Regions from separate parts of the Brevibacillus sp. FSL K6-6036 genome, predicted to be linked through region 3. Evidence: a T-box and tRNA genes for the amino acid it is inferred to sense, from the RefSeq annotation. Region 3 holds a T-box; the other regions hold tRNA genes.
What was found. A T-box is a leader RNA that pairs with one kind of tRNA and senses whether it is charged. The one in region 3 lies ahead of argS (arginine--tRNA ligase), so its partner is inferred to be a tRNA-Arg.

Region 1 (6,033 bases), 2.5 Mb from region 3:
AAGCAAACCGATAAGGAGATACCCCCCGTTTCCATGCGGCCAGGTATGTAAGAGTGGAAGCGAAAAAACCTCCTGCCAAGGCTACCAAAGGCAGCCACTGGATACTGAACTTTCCGTCAGAAAAGGCGATAAAGGCCACGGCCGCGGCTGTTGCGCCAGTAGTTGTCCCGGTCAAATCCGGCGAGGCCAGCGGATTGCGGATCAGCGCTTGCAAGATGGCACCCGATACGGCCAAAGCCGCCCCGACCAGGAGAGAAACGACAATTCTCGGCATTCGCAAGTTTATGACGATCATTTGATGCGTACTGTCTGCCACTCCTACTAATGATCTCAACACTTCCGAGACCGGGATGCGAATGCTGCCCAAGCCGATGCTGATGATGGCGACCGCTGCCAGCAGGATGCTCAGCAGCAGCACGATACCGATGTTTCGCTTGTCTATCTGGAACGAATACGAAGGCTTGTGGCTGCGAACAACGGTATATCTATTCATGGGCCTTCCTCCTTACGATGGCAATGATGAACGGAACTCCGATCACAGCCGTTGCCACCCCGACAGGCACTTCCTTGGGCATTAGCAAAAAGCGGGATATAAGATCGGCTGCCACCAGAAAGATGGCCCCAAATACGATACTGTACGGAATGATCCAACGATAATCATAGCCGATCAGATACCGGCAAATGTGCGGGATGATGATACCGACAAAGCCGATCGGACCGGCAAGAGCCACTGCGCCTCCTGCGAGAAGAACCACTACCAGCACGATACCTGCCTTGACCCAGACAATTTTTTGCCCCAGGCTTTTGGCCACATCATCCCCCAAAGACATCAGGTTTAAGGACCCTGCCAGCATCCAGGCAATGATCCACCCGCATACCAGATAGGGAACGATCAGCAGGGCGTGGCGCAAATCGCGTCCCGACACAGATCCAATCAACCAGTTAAGGGCTTCTTCAAGCGCCATGTTGTCTATGAGCATGAGCAGCGATGTCAGCGACGAGGCAAACGCAGCGACTGCCGCGCCGGAAAGGGTCACTTTTACCGGCGACATCCCTCCCCGTCCGGCTGATCCAAGCATGTAGACCATGACAGCCGTCAAGCTTGCTCCGATAAAGCCAACCCACATCAGCTCGGTAAACGAAAACACGGGACCGAAGAGAAACAGGGACAACACGATCATGAAAGCTGCACCGGAGTTGATTCCAAATATAGAGGGGGAGGCAAGCGGATTGCGGGTGAGTGCCTGCAAAAGAGCCCCCGCTACCGCCAGACTCCCCCCGACAAATGCGGCGACGATCGCCCGGGGCACTCGCGCATTTTTGATGATCAAATGCTCATTGCTTCCATTGAAACTGACATAGGCCTCCACCGCCGTCGAAAAACGGAAATTTTGCAGGCCGAGCAAGATACTCGCAACGACGGCCACGATCAGCACCGCAACGGCTGCGACCAGTACGACAGATTTTTGGATTCGGCTGGACAAGAGAAATGGCACACGTATTCCCTACTTTCCCCAATTGCATTGGTAACATTTTAGTATCCCTTTCACCTTCTAGTCAATGAAAATGATAATTATTATCAAAAAACTGTTGACACCTATTTTCCAAATACAGTATGTTGTCTACAATGATAATCACTATCAATCAGGAGGTTTTCATCATGTCGGCAATTCACAAGCCATCGTGGCAGCTTTTGATCGCAGCAGCATTGTCTCTCATGCTTTTGGTCACGGGCTGCAGCGGCGGCCAAAACAACACGGGCAGCCAACCGGCGCAATCTCAGGGCCAGGACCAGGCTGCAGCCACTGACACCAAGAGCGACATCCGGAAAGTAAAACACGCGATGGGAGAAGCCGAGATCAAAGGTACCCCGGAGCGCGTCGTTGTCCTGACCAGCGAGGGGACAGAAGCCCTGCTCGGTCTGGGTGTCAAACCTGTAGGCGCTGTGCAGTCCCCGCGCGGAAATCCGTGGCATGACCATATTAAAGACAAAATGCAGGATGTAACCGTACTGGGCGATGAGGCGCAGCCAAACATCGAACTGATCGCGAGCCTCAAACCAGATCTGATCCTGGGCAACAAGGTCCGCCATGAAAAAGTATATTCGCAGTTGTCCGGCATTGCCCCGACGGTATTCTCCGAGGATCTGGCGGGCAAATGGAAGCCCAACTTCATGCTGTATGCCGAAGCCCTTGGCAAAAAAGCCGACGGTGAAAAGCTCCTGGCCGACTTTGACAAAAAGGTAGAAGAGGCGAAAGCAAAGCTGGGCGACAAAACAAAAGCCAAAGTATCATTGATCCGCTTTCAGCCAGGGAAAATCCGTCTTTACATGAAGGATACCTTTGCAGGCGTCATGCTGAGCCAGCTGGGCTTTGCCCGTCCGGCCTCTCAGGATAAGGATGAATTCATGCAAGTGATCGCAAAGGAACAACTGGCTGATGCCGACGGCGATGTGCTGTTTTACTGGGTATCGGATCATGGAGAAAAGAAAGAAGGCTCCAAATATAGAGAAGAAGTGATGAACGACCCGCTCTGGAAAAACCTCAATGTCGTGAAAAACAACAAAGTGTTTGAAGTCAACGACGTCGTGTGGAACATCGGGGGCAGCATTTTGTCAGCCGAACTGTTGCTGGACGATATTTTGAAGCGCTTTGATGTAAAATAACACACACTCGACAGAGCAGTATGGGCCCACCCCTGCTGCTCTGTAAGCTTGTACATGGAACCATTTCCCCTTCGTGCATCCCAACATCCGGGTTGCAATTTTTTCATTTGCATCTGTCCGCCTTATCTTTTATAATTTAAGTTATCCTATTATGCGCCCGTAGCTCAGTGGATAGAGCAGCGGTCTCCGGAACCGCGTGCGGAGGTTCGACTCCTCTCGGGCGTACCATACTGACTTTAAACGACGATATGACGGGATTCTGGCGGTGATTTGCCGGACGGACTGGCGAGCAAATCGGCAAAACCGTTCCCCTGCACCGTGTACCCCATACCCGTTATGTACTCGTTCCTGATATGTGCAAGCCTCCGTTACATGAAACGGAGGCTTTTATTATGCAAAAACGACCGTGGACAGCGCTAATACATAGTGCCGCTACGGAAGCACCTAAAAGAGTTACGATTGATGCTGCGTTTTTACTGGCTCCCCCAACGTTAGCCTCACGTTCGACTTTGTTCGACTTTGTTAACCTCACGTTCGACTTCGTTATACTCCGCGCTGCACACCGTTTCATCCTTCAATAAAGTCGTCATATACCGATCGACCTCCGAATTTTATTGCGCTCGAATGCGCCGTCATAGAGATTGCCGTTCTAGGAAGGCGGGTGTGCGGCTTTTTCTTTACATTTTTTACCATAAACCTATTTACTTTTGAGAAACAAAGGTTTACAATTCATTTTGAATTTACATTATTTAGAAGTGATGTTTTATTATGGTTCTTAAAAAATTGAAGAAAACCACTCTGCTGCTAGCCTCTTTAATGGCAATTACTTCGCTTGTACCTTCCATTTCCTTTGCCAAAACCGAGGCAACCGCATCTGCCCAGGGCAATAACCGGCCTTACGTGAGCATCACCACCCCTGCTTCAAACAAAGAGTACAGCCCGACCATCTACTATAATGAGCAGCCAAAAATAACGTGGGTCCAATCTGATCCAGATGACAACACCGTATTTAGTACATTCTGGGTTCTTGTCTATGATAAAAACGGCAGTATTTATAGCTCTGGTGTACTGCCCCAAAACACAAGCAGCAATACGCAGTCCTTCGAAATTCCCGTTTCACTGCCTAGAAATGAAACGCTTGGTGTATCAGTAGGTGTCCAAGACGAATCTGGAAACTGGAATTGGGGAGCTGATGTGCACTATATGTACATCCAAACTCCGTAATCTATTTTGGCGCCTGTTGAGCATTCCAACGGGCATCGTCATCTTACTAATACTGAATAACTTCGATAGGCGTCGTTTGCAGCGAAAAGCGTTTTGTATATGGAATTTACAGTATTGTTCGTTCATTTGAAATAAAGGAGCGGGTCTTGATGAAGAAAATGAACCTTATCAGGTCAGGTTTGCTGGCCATTCCCTTGCTTTTGGCAGGACAAGCTGCGGCTAATGCCGAAGCCTTGATCGCCCCATCGCAAGCTGCAGTCGGCGTGGCAAGCGTTACTGAAGTCAATGTGAACCTGGATCTCTATCAAAATCCTATTTACGATAGTCTTCCCAGCGGCCCCAATTACACACACTACATCTCCTACGAGTCAAAACCGGGCGGGATCAGCATCGACTCCCGGGGTCGAGTGATTGCCTCTTCCACAGGCTACTACAAGGTAGATGTTTACTATAGCGGTATGCTTGTTTATACATTCAACTTCAATGTAGGTCCTATGTAAACATTCGCTTGGGACTAACAAAACAAAGCCGATCATCCTTTTTCTGCAAGGATGTCGGCTTTTCATAATAGGCGTTAACTGGAGAGCCGTAAATGTTTCCTGACCAATTGGGCCATAGTAAGAAAGCGTGATGCCAATTTTGGGAGGTGCCGCATGGATTTTACCAAGATGAGCACAAAGGAGTTCGTCGGAAAAGTTCACGAAGCGCAGGCCCATGCTCAGGAGAACAAGGAGCACAATGGCTACGGCCACCCGGAAAAACGTCTCCCCAGCAAACAGCGCATCCGCTAAAAAACGCCCTGGAGATTGCTCCTCTCCAGGGCGTTTCCTTATGCTCCCTCTCAAGGCCTGACCTGCTACTGCGGGTCTTGCCTGTTCAGGTTTTTGTCCTTTTCGGACTTTTGGTTTTGGGACGTTTGCGATTTGCTGCTGTGTCCCTGATTGTTGCCGTATTGGGTGCTGCGGTTGTTGGACATGTGGATACCCCTTTCAAAGGTAGTCGCAATCAACCGTAGTATGTCCTGTACGGCCCTTCCCCATCAGTCGTTACTTCGCTTCCCCTACGAATACCTTTTGACCGTTCTCGTATTTGTACACGTAGACAGACGCGAATTCGTTGTCGCCTTTTTCGTTGAATGTTACTTTTACGAACTGGCCTTGGAAGTCTTTTGTTTTATGGACAGCATCCAGGACTTGCTCGCGAGTCGGCTTTTGTCCGTTGTTCGCTTTAATCGCTTCTTCCAGTCCATGCAGCATGACGTTCATGGAGTCATAGCCAAAGGAAGTGAAGATCCCTACTTTATTGCCTGTGCTCGATTCAAATTCGCTGATCCACTTCTTGCCCTCTTCTGTTGCGGAAAGATCGCCTACAGTGGAGGTAAAGATTACGTTGTTCGCGTTGTCTGCGCCCGCAATTTTCACCAGGTCAGCAGAGTCGTAGCCATCGCCGCCCATGAATACGCCTTTGTAGCCTTTTTCACGAGCTTGCTTGATCAGGATGCCGGCATCGGAGTAATAACCGCCGAAGTAGATCATTTCAGGGTTCGCGGCGAGGATTTGGTTGATCACGGCGCTGTAGTCTTTCTCGCCGGCAGTGATGCCCTCGTAGCCCGCAATGGTTACGCCGTCTTTCTCAAATTGCTTTTTCACTTCATCAGCCAGGCCTTGGCCGTAGGCTTGTTTATCGTGAACGATATAAGCGGATTTCACACCCAACTGGTTTTTCGCGTAAATTGCAGCCTTGGAGCCTTGCTGGTCGTCGCGCGCACAGATGCGGTGAACGACCTTCTTGCCCTCGTCAGTCAGGTTGGAACCTGTGGAGGACGGAGACACCATGACCAGCTTCTCTTGCTCGTATTGCGCCGATGCCGTAATCGATGCACCAGTCGTCACGTGACCGACAACACCGAGGACATCCGGATTGGAGATCAACATTTGGGCTACGGCCACGCCTTGCTTCGGATCGGCCTGGTCATCCTGTGTCAGCATCTGGACGTCGAAGCCCAGCGCTTTAAACTTCTCCTGATTTTGCTTCAGTGCGTACTCGGCACCGGCCTTTGCCGTGCTTCCGTAGTCGGAGTACTGCCCGGACATTGGTCCTACTGCCGCGATAACGATTTTTTGCAGAGCGCCGCCGCTGGAAGA
Region 2 (6,033 bases), 2.0 Mb from region 3:
CCGCCTTCCTTTCCTTAAACTTCTGAATCCATTGCTCTGCCTCGGCGACCGTCATCTCCGCCGGTGCATCAAAAAAGGCGGCAATTGCTTCGGTTCGGTTTACCCCAAACTTTTGCTCAGCCACCTTCATGATTTGGTCTTTCGCATACGTTACCGATGCTTGGTCCATGTCAATTTCCTTTGATTTTGCGCGAGCCATACATCTTGTCTCCTTTTCTTAATGTCTCATCGTACCGTCGATGAATCACTTCCAATGGATCGTATTCCATCGGGGTATACGGGATATATGCCGTATACACAAGCTCGATTGATCGGTCAAAGCCATTTGGTTTGTACATCGTCAATCGACATTCCCGCAGAAACCCTACCTGCTGCTTGTCTGCACTGTAGAGCGGGAGGATCCAGCCCCGGTCTGCAAGACTCTGTCTAATCAGCAGAGACACATCCGTAAGCTGTTTATCATCCATTGCCATCAGGACAACATTCATTGTCGCCTTTTCCCGATAGACATCTGCCCTACGTGGTTCCGCGGTGCGCGAGGGCTCCTCGACGATCCACAATGGGCGTTGAAACTCATCTGGAGCCCTGAATGTTTCGGTTGGAATGCCCGTTGCGAGATTCAGCCAGCTGCATACCGAGAATACATCATCGCCCATGTTTCCCACTCGGAACAAACCTCCTTGCTAATTGGTTGAACTTCACTGTTACCAACTCATCCATGGTTGACTGCTCTACGTTGCTTCCCGTATTAACCACCTTTGAAAGCACCACCACCCCATTGAATCGTTATAAGCCAGAAAGCCGGACATCCATGGTAAGAAAACAGAAAAGCCACTCGGATTGATTCCGGGTGGCTTTCCATATTTGCTTACAGTACAAGATTATCATGGGTTTGGGAAAAAGGTTTCTCAGTTCTGTTTCAAAAGTAGATCAAGATTATATCGTCGGTGGGTCGGCTAAAACCGTAGGGAAGCTGCTTTTTATCAAGGGGGAGCAGATGTTTCGCCGAATATCCGACAGGTGGGGCAGTAAAAATTACTGTAAACAGCCCTTCTGATATCAAAACAGAGCGTTGGATTTGATAATCGACAGCAGTTTAAAAGACTCGAACTTTGATTTGTTTCTCCGCTCTTGTTCCCCCCATTACAAATCGATTGCTTTGTTAAATCAGCCTTCCGGTGGTTCGCACGCTACCTTCTCGGCAGGTAGGGGAGCATCACGCTCGGAATAATAAATGATTTTGTTAAATAGACCCTCCACTTGCTAACTGACTTCGTGTCCTATACCCTTGTTTATGTCGAAGAAGGGAGGGCAAAATAAATCATGTATGCTCAGGTTGTACGGTACTATCAATTTGGCGATCCCCAAAACGTGTTGAAAGTAGAACAGCGAATTATTGAACCTTTGAAACAAGATGAAATCTTGGTAAAAATGGATGCTCGGCCTATTAATCCTTCTGATTTAATTCCAATTCGTGGTGCATATAGGCATCGAATATGTCTGCCCGCAGTACCAGGATATGAAGGGGTAGGTACCGTTGTAGAAACAGGTCCCTTAGCTTCCTCCACTTTAATAGGGAAACGTGTTCTGCCCTTACGAGGTGAGGGGACATGGCAAGATTACGTCATATCAAGAGCGGTTTTAGCGATTGAGGTTCCTGACCAAATCAACGATGATGCAGCCAGCCGCTTGTACATAAATCCAATAACTGCGTGGGTTATTTGCACGGAGACGTTAAAGATTACTTCTGATCAGGTTTTGCTAGTCAATGCCGCTAACTCATCAATTGGCCGTCTATTCATTCAATTATCCTCTCTATTTGGGTTCAGAGTTATCGCGATCATCCGTCATACACGATATGCAGAGGAGTTGCTTAATCTTGGAGCGTGGCATGTAATCGATAGCTCAAGAATGTCTATTTACGATGCAACGATGAGTGTTACAAATGGACAAGGCGCTGATGCCTCTATTGATTCGATCGGTGGTTTAGATGGTTTTGAGTTGGCTCGGTCAACACGTCCCGGGGGGACTTTCTTGGCTTTGGGTCTTTTATCCGGGACTCAAGTAGATTGGGCGAGAATTTCAAAAGAACTTAGCGTTCATCCACAATTATTCTTGTTGCGACACTGGATTCAACAAATTTCCTTGTCTAGATGGCACGACACTTTTGAGAAGGTCATCGAACTTGTACAAAATGGTCAACTTAATTTCACAGCACCTACCGAAAGATTTGCTTTGCATTACGTAAAAGAAGCAGTGCAGTTTGCTGAAAGCAATAAACGGACCGGAAAAATATTATTAGTTTAAAAGTATTCAATAAGCGCCCGAAATTTCGACGTTTGCAAAATGTTTGCAAACAGACATTAACAAAAGAATGGCGCGGGTAGCTATCCAGCTGAAACCCGCGCCATTTCTACTTTTCCAATGGCGTCCCCGAGAGGATTCGAACCTCCGACCTACAGTTTAGGAAACTGACGCTCTATCCTGCTGAGCTACGGGGACATATTCGTTTACACTCCTTCTATTATAGGGCGATTTCGCGCATTTTGCAAACGAAGGACCAGAGAGCTTATCCCTGGTCCTTTCCCTTTTTATTTACTTTAATTAAACACCTTAATGGTGAGTAAACTGCTCTTCCTCAGTAGAACCAGTCAATGCCGTCGTCGACGATGTGCCTCCTGCAATTACCTGCGCGACCTCATCAAAATACCCGGTGCCTACCTCCCGCTGGTGGCGCGTAGCCGTGTAGCCGTACGCCTCGCTCGCAAACTCCGCTTGCTGCAGCTCAGAGTAAGCAGCCATGCCGCGGTCGCGATAGCCCCGTGCCAGTTCAAACATGCTGTAGTTGAGGGCGTGGAAGCCGGCCAGCGTGACAAACTGGAACTTGTAGCCCATATCGCCCAGCTCGTTTTGGAAACGGGCGATGTCTGCTTCATCCAGCTTCTTCTTCCAGTTGAAGGACGGCGAGCAGTTGTAAGCCAGCAATTTGCCAGGGTATTTGGCGTGAATCGCTTCGGCAAAACGGCGTGCTTCCTCGAGGTTCGGCTCAGACGTTTCGCACCAGATCAAATCGGCGTATGGAGCATAGCTGAGTCCGCGGGCGATCGCGGCATCGAGTCCGCCTCTCATGCGGAAGAAGCCCTCTGGTGTCCGCTCCCCGGTCAAAAACGGCTTGTCGCTGTCGTCGATGTCACTTGTGATCAAAAACGCTCCGTTTGCATCGGTCCGGGCTACGATCACAGTCGGCACACCCATGACATCTGCCGCGAAACGGGCCGCTACCAGGTTGCGAATGGCCGCCTGTGTCGGGATCAATACCTTGCCGCCCATATGGCCGCATTTTTTCTCTGATGCGAGCTGATCCTCAAAGTGTACACCCGATGCTCCCGCTTCGATCATGCCTTTCATCAGCTCAAAGACGTTGAGCGGTCCGCCAAAGCCGGCTTCCGCATCTGCCACGATGGGTGCAAACCAATAGGTGTCGCCCGTCCCTTCGGACTGTTGGATCTGATCTGCCCGCTGCAGTGCCTGATTGATCCGTTTGACCACCTGTGGGACACTGTTTGCCGGGTACAGGCTCTGGTCCGGGTACATCTGTCCGGCCAGATTGGCGTCGGCGGCTACTTGCCAGCCGCTTAGATAGATGGCTTTCAATCCCGCTTTTACTTGCTGGATCGCCTGATTCCCGGTCAAAGCGCCAAGCGCCTTGATGTGATGCTCCGTGTTGAGCAACTGCCACAGCCGCTCTGCCCCGATCCGGGCAAGCGTATGCTCGATTTGGACCGAGCCCCGCAGTCTGACTACATCTTCCGCCGTATACGGACGCTGCACCCCTTTAAACCGGTCTGTCTTCCAGCTTTCCTCTAATTGTCGAACAGCCTCTTGTTTGTTCATTTCTCCCACTCCCTTTTTTAATCAAGATAGGCATAGCCTGGAACGGTCAAAAACTCGGAAAACTCGTCGGCCGTCACCAGCTGGAGGAACAATTCCCCTGCCAGCTTGTATTTGCCGGTTTCGTACCGCTCCTGGCCGATTTGCTGTTTCAAGGTTTGCAGCTCTTCGCTCAGCCACTGGGTGACCAAAGCAGTCGTAATCTTGCGGCCATCCGGCAAAACACCCCGGCGGTGCTTGATCCATTGCCACACCTGAGCGCGGGAAATTTCCGCTGTTGCGGCGTCTTCCATCAGGTTGTTGATCGGCACGGCGCCATAGCCGCGAAGCCATGCCTCGATGTACTGAATCCCTACCCTGATGTTGGTGCGGACTCCTTCTTCGGTGATCTGGCCTTCCGGTACGGCCAGCAGGTCAGCGGCAGTTACATGGACGTCCTCGCGCTTATACCAGATCTGGTTTGCTTCCGGCATCAGGCGATTAAAGACTTCCATCGCCACCGGAACCAGTCCGGGGTGGGCCACCCAGCTTCCATCGTGTCCGTCGTACGCCTCCCGCTCTTTGTCTGCTTTCACTTTTGCCAGCGCTTCCTCGTTTTTTGCCGGGTCGTTTTTTACCGGAATTTGTGCGGCCATCCCGCCGATGCATGGTGCTCCCCGCCTGTGGCAGGTCTTGACCGCCAGTGTCGTGTACGCCCGCATAAAGGGCACCGTCATAGTCACCGTTGACCGGTCAGGCACAATCACATCGGGCCGGTTCCGCAGCTTTTTGATGTAGCTGAAGATGTAATCCCAGCGGCCGCAGTTTAGCCCTGCACTGTGTTCTCTCAGCTCGTACAGGATTTCTTCCATTTCAAAGGCGGCCAAAATCGTCTCGATCAAAACCGTTGCCTTGATAGTGCCTCGCGGTATGCCCAACTCATCCTGGGCAAAGCAAAAGACGTCGTTCCAGAGCCTCGCTTCCAGATGATTTTCCAGCTTGGGCAGATAAAAATAGGGGCCGCTTCCCGAATCGAGCAATATCCGGGCATTATGGAAGAAATAAAGGCCAAAATCGAACAAGCTGCCGGACATCGGGTTTCCGTGAAGCCTTATGTGCTTTTCATCCAAATGCCAACCGCGCGGCCTTACAATCAGTACGGCTGTTTTCTCCTTGAGGGCGTACTGTTTTCCCTCAGGGCTGGTATAGGAAATCGTTCTCCTTACGGCATCCCGCATGTTGATCTGGCCTTCGATCGTATTGGCCCATGTGGGAGAATTGGCGTCTTCAAAATCAGCCATGAATACCCGAGCTCCGGAATTGCACGCATTGATGACCATTTTTCGGTCTCCGGCAGGACCGGTAATCTCCACTCTCCGGTCCTGGAGATCGGTCGGCAAATCGTTCACTTTCCAATCGCCGTTGCGAATATGGGCTGTTTCAGGCAAAAAATCAGGAAGCTGCCCTGAGTCGATGAACTCCTGCTTCTTTCTGCGCAGCTCCAAGAGCTCACTCCTCCTGCCGCCAAAGGCGCTCTCCAGCTTGATCAGAAACGAGATCGCTTCCGGCGTAAGTATATCGGCGTACTGCGGCGGCATTTCGCCTGTAATCAAAACATCTGCCGGGTACTGATTGGTTTGAATCGCAGTCAATATGATCTCCTCCTCTCCTTGTGCAGGAAACGTTATAATACAGGTAAATTAATCTTTGTGTATTATAGTACAGTAGGTTCAAAAAAAATGGCTTTAATCCAATAGCCCGCTTCCACTGCAATGACTGCAGGAGATACATCCGTCACCATGGCAGTGATGGCATGCTGACCCGTGATCATCGCGCCCGGCGCCGCCGCACTGGGGACAATTCTGCTCACCGTTTCCTTCACAACGATAACAATTCATCCTTAACTCCTCCCATCAACTGTAGTAATACAATATTCGTAATGTTTGAAGTTATTATATAACAGTCATTTCTGTTGTGCAACACATTTTCTAAAAATTCCGCCACTCATTTAACTCTTTGTTTTTGCAGACAAAAAAGCAGCTTTCTGTATTAGAACAGAAAACTGCTTTTCTAGATAGCCAGAAATCATTTTGATCTGCATTATTTGGGAGCGATTTTCTCCAGACCACCCATATATGGACGAAGCACTTCCGGAATCAGGAT
Region 3 (6,033 bases):
TGTTTATCCTGCTGGTCATCGTAGGGTGCAATAACGACTGCTAAGCAGCTGCTTGAAAAAGGGGCCTGGAATCCAGGCTTCTTTTTTCTTGTCCAACAGGTGCACTTTGAAGAAATCAAGCAATCACTTGCCAAATCGGCACAGATTATCAAAAAACATCGTCTTCCCGGCTGTACAATAGGAGTAGCACATCTGGGAAATGGAGGCAGGTATGGATCACTACGAGCGGATTCAATGCGCAATCGAATTTATCGAAAAGCATCTTCAAGAGGAGGTGAATATCGCGGATATTGCCGCGGAAGCCTGTTTTTCCGCCTTTCATTTTCAACGGCTGTTTCAAGCGATCTCCGGTTTTTCGGTTCACGAGTACATACGAAAAAGAAGGCTGAGCGAGGCCGCCGTTTTGTTGAAACAGACGCAAACAAGCATCCTTGATCTGGCTATCGCCTGCCAGTACGGCTCCCAGGAGGCGTTTACCCGTGCTTTTGAAGCTACTTTCGGCATCACCCCGGCCAAGTTCCGAAAGGCGAACATACCTATTTTCCTGCAAAAGAAGCTGGATTTTTTGGATGATCAAAAACGAGCAAAGGGAGAAATAAGCATGAACAAACCAAACATTGTGCAATTAAACAGCATTGCCATCGTCGGGTACGCCTACAAGACAAATCTGAACAACAAACGCTACTTTGAGGACATTCCCCGCTTCTATGCCGATTTCGGAAGGAATGGACACTATATGCGGATTCCCAACAAAGCCGCCCCTGACATGGCATACGGCATTTCGTGCGATTTCCAGGATAACGGCGACTTTACGTTCATCGTCGGCGAAGAGGTAAAAAACTTGGATGGCGAGCTGGAGGATGGCTTTGTCCACTGTCTGCTTCCGGCAGGGAAATACGCCGAATTCAGGGTGATCGGCTCTGTCCAAAATACAAGAACCTATATTTACGGCACCTGGCTTCCGAATTCCAACTACGAGCGAAGAGAAGGACCTGATTTTGAAATAACCGATGTCCGCCAGTCCGTGTACCCGGATCAAATGAAAATAAAAATTTACATACCGATCGACTAGTGTTCCAGCTCCAGTCCGCCCGCTGTCCCCGCTCATTGTCAATCCATGCCCCTTTTGCTATGATGAGGTCGAAGCCAAGCAAAGGAGCGAAACGCTTTGGATCCACTACACCCTTGTGACAAGCACGAATTCCTATCGCGTATCGAAACGGTAAAAGAACTGGAACAAACCGACTTCGAGACATATTCTGTCGTGAAAGACAGCGAAAATGGCCAACACTATCTCCGGTATTCCTTTACACATATCAATCTGTCCGAAGGGGGCAGGCGCGACGAATTCGACCACTTCCTGCCGCTTGAATCGGACGATGTTCTCGCGATTCTGTTCGGAGAGCAGGCTTATCAGTTTCCGGACAACTGGAAAACCGCCTATCTTCGCAGCGGCACGGATGAGCGGCTGATGCCATTCGACCCGAGTGAAAATCACGATCTGGAAAAGGACGCCGAGGCGGAGTTGGCTTTGCTCGAGAAGCTGCAGCAGTTCAAGCAGCAATGGAATGCTGCCGAAGACAAAGAATCGCTGACCCGCGACCTGTTTCGCGATCTCGATGCGATCATAAAAAAAGCGGATGATTGAGTTGCGAAAGCCGCATCCTTTTCGCTATAATGGATGAATCATAAAGGATCGATGATGAGGAAAGTACTCCGTCAAAATGCCCAAGCGAGCCGGGGATGGTGTAAGCCCGGTGCAGGATGGCGGCAGGAATCGCACCTCGGAGATGCTGTCTGATTGCCCGGTTTATCTCTGGAGCAAGTAAGGCAGCCGGGTCTGCCCGTTATCGCAGAACAAAGCGGCTGTGCTGCCCGAAATGTAAAGGCTGCATGGCAAAAAGAGTGGCACCGCGGGAGAATACCTCTCGTCTCTTGATCAATCAGAGACGCAGAGGTTTTTTTATTTTTCATGATGAAGGGAGTTTGCATCACTATGAGTTACAAGCATCAAGTGGCTGAGATGATTTCTGCAGCCCTTTCCAAGCAAGGCGTAGATACGCTGGGGGCCGAGCAAGTGCGCAACATGCTGGAGACACCTCCGAATCCGGCCATGGGCGATATCGCCTTCCCTTGCTTTCAACTGGCAAAGGCACTTCGCAAAGCGCCTCCTGTGATTGCAGCCGAGCTTGCCCCGCTTATCTCGGGTACGCCGGTTCGCGAAGTCCAGGCAGCTGGCCCGTACGTCAATATTTTTCTCGATCAGCAAAGTGTCGCAGCAGAGGTAGTAGGCACCATCCTCTCCGCAGGAGCCGCTTACGGCAGCCGCGACATCGGCAAAGGGCGGAAGGTTCCGATCGATCTTTCTTCTCCCAACATCGCCAAGCCGTTTTCCATGGGGCATCTTCGCTCTACCGTGATCGGAAACGCGATTGCCAACATCATGGAAAAACACGGTTACCAGCCGGTCCGCATCAACCATCTGGGCGACTGGGGCACGCAGTTCGGCAAGCTGATCGTGGCGTATCGCCTGTGGGGCGACGAAGCAAAAGTAAAAGCGGAGCCGATCAAAGAACTGCTCAGCCTCTATGTGCGCTTCCACGAAGAAGCGGAGAACGATCCGTCTTTGGAGGATCAAGGGCGCGAGTGGTTTAAAAAGCTGGAGGACGGAGACGCAGAAGCGCTCCACCTGTGGCAGTGGTTCCGCGATGAATCTCTGAAGGAGTTCATGAAGATTTACGATCTGATGAACGTTTCCTTTGACTCGACACACGGCGAAGCATTTTACAACGACAAGATGGATCGCGTCGTCGCCATGCTGGAGGAAAAAGGCCTGCTGACGGAATCGGACGGCGCCATGGTCGTGACGCTGGATGAATACGACATGCCGCCAAGCCTGATCAAAAAATCGGACGGCGCCACGCTGTACGCGACGCGTGACCTTGCTGCTGCCCTCTACCGCCATGAAACCTACGACTTCGCCAAAGCGCTCTATGTCGTCGGAAACGAGCAACGCCTTCACTTCCAACAGCTCTACAAGGTACTGGAGAAAATGGGCTTTGAGTGGGCAAAGGAAATGCATCACATTCCGTTTGGCATGATGCTGAAGGACGGCAAGAAAATGTCCACGCGCAAGGGCAAGGTCGTCCTGCTGGAAGAAGTGCTGTCCCAGGCGATCGAAGACGTCAAGAAAGTGATCGAGGAAAAGAATCCTGGTCTCGCCAACAAGGAAGAAGTCGCCCGCCAGGTTGGCGTCGGGGCCGTCATCTTCCACGACTTGAAAAACTATCGTCTCAATGACATCAATTTCTCCTGGGAAGAGATGCTCACCTTTGAAGGCGAAACCGGTCCTTACGTCCAATACACGCACGCACGTGCTTGCTCCCTGCTGAGAAAAGGCGGCTATGTACCATCCGCAGCGGTAAGCTTGCCTCAGGATGCGCTGGACAGCAAGGAAGCCTGGGCAGTCGTTACGCTTCTGAATGCATTCCCGGAAGTGATAGACCGCGCTGCCAACGGCTTTGATCCTTCGCAAATCGGGAAGTACGTGATCGACCTCGCGCAGGCCTTCAACAAGTTCTACGCAAACGTCCGCATCCTGGCCGAGGAGGACGCTGTGAAAAATGCTCGTCTCCAGCTCGTAGCGGCTGTTGTTACGGTCTTGAAGGAAGGGCTCCGCATTCTCGGACTCGCAGCACCGGAAGAAATGTAAGAAAACAAGCAAAACCGCCGATGCATTATGGGATCAGTCCCATGCAATGCGTCGGCGGTTTTTTTTCGATTGCCGGCCTTCCATCCGGTGCTAGCCTTCCATCCGGCTTGTCAGGAGTCTTGTCGCGGGTCTGGTCCGGAACTTGTAAACGTACCCGCCCCTTTTAACAGTGCATGTCTTTGATCGGCCAGCGCTGCTTTTTTATTCTTCTTTCTTTGCATTTTTCCCAAACCAAGTCTTGCCCAGAAGCTCGACGACTTGTTTGGAGAGCGACACCGGCTGTTCCTTTTCATTTCCGGACGCATCCACGAGGCGGTACAGCATCGCCTTGTCATCGGCCGGGTCGGATTTGGTTTCCAGTGTGCAGTCTCCGATATTCCCTGCCTTGGTCCACTCTTCGATCATGATCTGATATTCGCCGGGGGCAAGCTCGATATAGTCATCCTCGGTTACATCAATGATGGCATAGCCATCGTGCTCAATTTCCGCATCGTATGTATGTCCGTTGGCTCCCTGGTAGAGGGCGAGCTCTTCGGGATTGTTCAGGTTTTCCTGCAGGGAAGAAAAATCTTCGATCGTTACTTTCACTCGTCTTTTCACGTATGTTCCTCCTTGGTTCGACACACAACTCTTCATTCCTCACTCTACCACACGGGTCGCTCCTTTTTCCACACCGAAGACTCCATCTCTCTGCTCTGCCAGCCGGCGAACCAGCGAAATTTCCTCCTGGTGACCTCCATCCGCCGGTGCCGGGGTTTCCAAAATGAACGGGATGTCCGCTAGCTCAGGAGTTTGCAGGAATGCTGCGAACGCCTCCAACCCGATCTCACCCTTGCCGATAGGAGCATGTCTGTCGCGGAAGGAGCCGCTCGGATAAACGGAATCGTTCAAATGAACAGCGACAAGTGATGAAAAATACCCCGCGTTTCGCATGTGAGCGCAAACCTCGTCCCAATCGTGTCCCCGCCAAAGCCCGCTGGCAAAAGCGTGACAGGTGTCCAGACAAAAACCCACCCGGTCAGGTGCCGCGAGCAAGGAACGCACCTGCACCAGCTCTTCGATGGTCGTCCCCATCCGGGTTCCCTGCCCTGCATTGTTTTCAAGCAGTATTTTCGCCTCTCCCCGCCAATCGCAGAGCAGTTCATCCAAAAGCCGGATCATCCGCTTGTATCCCTCGAGCGGGTCGCCACCCTTGCTGTGCCCGAAGTGAACGACTACACCGAGTGAACCGCATGCTTCCGCTATCTCCAGATCATTGCGGAGGTGTTCGACAGTCCGCTCGTATAGCTCCTCCTCTTCCACTGCAAGATTTGTCGGATACGACGTATGACCGATGGATAGCATGCCGTGTTCCTTTGCAAAGCGCCTGCACGAAGCTGCATCTTTGGCATCAAAGGTTTTTACGCCCATGCTCCTCGGATTCTTCGGGAAGTACTGAAAGCAGTTCGCTCCGATCGCCATTGCTGCCTTTGCCGCTCCTGCGTATCCGTTTCTGATACTGACGTGACAACCGACAAACATATTGCATCTCCTTCCCTCTGCTGATTAGTTGCAGTTTCCCCCACCTTTGTTTTTTTCAGTCTGCTGTCCTCTACGGGACCCGGTTTGTCATGCGCCTGCCTGTTGGATCATCTATCATTTTCGTTGCTTTTCCCCTGCAAGAAATGACTTGGGCTGAGGTCCTTATTTTGAGCAGTATTTGCAAGATTGACATTTCATTTTATTTCGATTAATATCCATCTTCAAATCCTATCAAAATGTTTCAGGAGGTACCCGATGCCGTCTCCATTTCCTGCTTCGAGCCAGCACCTGCTTTACTTTCCCGTAGAGGAGAGCGATTTCGATGAGCTGCTCTCCGTCTACAATTCCAACCCCGATTACATGGAGTATGCGTACGGCAAGCGGGAAGTCACTGTCCAAACAGTGGAATCGGACCACGCCGAGAATCTGGCGATGGAAGACTCCTACAGCATCTTGCTCCGTTCCCGCTCCACCCGCGATCTCGTCGGCATTGCCCAATTCATCCTGCGAAATCCTCGCGATGGCAATCCATGGCTCGGGCTCATCATGCTGCACAAGGACCACCAGGGAAAAGGATACGCTCAGCATTTTCTGGACACCTTGATTGCATGGTATAAAGAAAACGGCTACACGTCCCTTCATCTGGGCGTGTTGGATAAAAACCGAGGGGTAGTCCCGTTTTATGAAAAATGCGGATTCCGCGTCTATGAAGAACGGATGACCGAAAAGCTGGGACTGGTCATCTGCATGGCTTACGACATCAAATAGTGAGTGCAGCGGGAAATGTTGACTTTGACTTC

Region 1: it encodes a tRNA-Arg, which carries the amino acid that the T-box ahead of argS (arginine--tRNA ligase) is inferred to sense. The anticodon was not compared.
Region 2: it encodes a tRNA-Arg, which carries the amino acid that the T-box ahead of argS (arginine--tRNA ligase) is inferred to sense. The anticodon was not compared.

The regions. Positions count from the first base shown of each region.
Region 1 is NZ_CP150173.1:4,514,803-4,520,835, forward strand. It holds gene NST37_RS22205 (iron ABC transporter permease) at 1-493, opposite strand, end outside; gene NST37_RS22210 (iron ABC transporter permease) at 486-1,496, opposite strand; gene NST37_RS22215 (iron-siderophore ABC transporter substrate-binding protein) at 1,670-2,665, shown strand; tRNA gene NST37_RS22220 (tRNA-Arg) at 2,819-2,893, shown strand; gene NST37_RS22225 (hypothetical protein) at 3,434-3,889, shown strand; gene NST37_RS22230 (hypothetical protein) at 4,039-4,389, shown strand; gene NST37_RS22235 (DUF4023 domain-containing protein) at 4,543-4,680, shown strand; gene NST37_RS22240 (branched-chain amino acid ABC transporter substrate-binding protein) at 4,936-6,033, opposite strand, start outside.
Region 2 is NZ_CP150173.1:30,424-36,456, reverse strand. It holds gene NST37_RS00160 (hypothetical protein) at 1-199, opposite strand, end outside; gene NST37_RS00155 (hypothetical protein) at 171-656, opposite strand; gene NST37_RS00150 (zinc-dependent alcohol dehydrogenase family protein) at 1,324-2,307, shown strand; tRNA gene NST37_RS00145 (tRNA-Arg) at 2,426-2,502, opposite strand; gene aceA (isocitrate lyase) at 2,614-3,894, opposite strand; gene aceB (malate synthase A) at 3,912-5,522, opposite strand; gene NST37_RS00130 (hypothetical protein) at 5,585-5,740, opposite strand; gene serS (serine--tRNA ligase) at 5,971-6,033, opposite strand, start outside.
Region 3 is NZ_CP150173.1:2,036,504-2,042,536, reverse strand. It holds gene NST37_RS10170 (YjcZ family sporulation protein) at 1-44, shown strand, start outside; gene NST37_RS10165 (AraC family transcriptional regulator) at 212-1,072, shown strand; gene NST37_RS10160 (hypothetical protein) at 1,169-1,648, shown strand; T-box leader at 1,691-1,939, shown strand; gene argS (arginine--tRNA ligase) at 1,997-3,712, shown strand; gene NST37_RS10150 (hypothetical protein) at 3,914-4,312, opposite strand; gene NST37_RS10145 (deoxyribonuclease IV) at 4,352-5,233, opposite strand; gene NST37_RS10140 (GNAT family N-acetyltransferase) at 5,489-6,001, shown strand.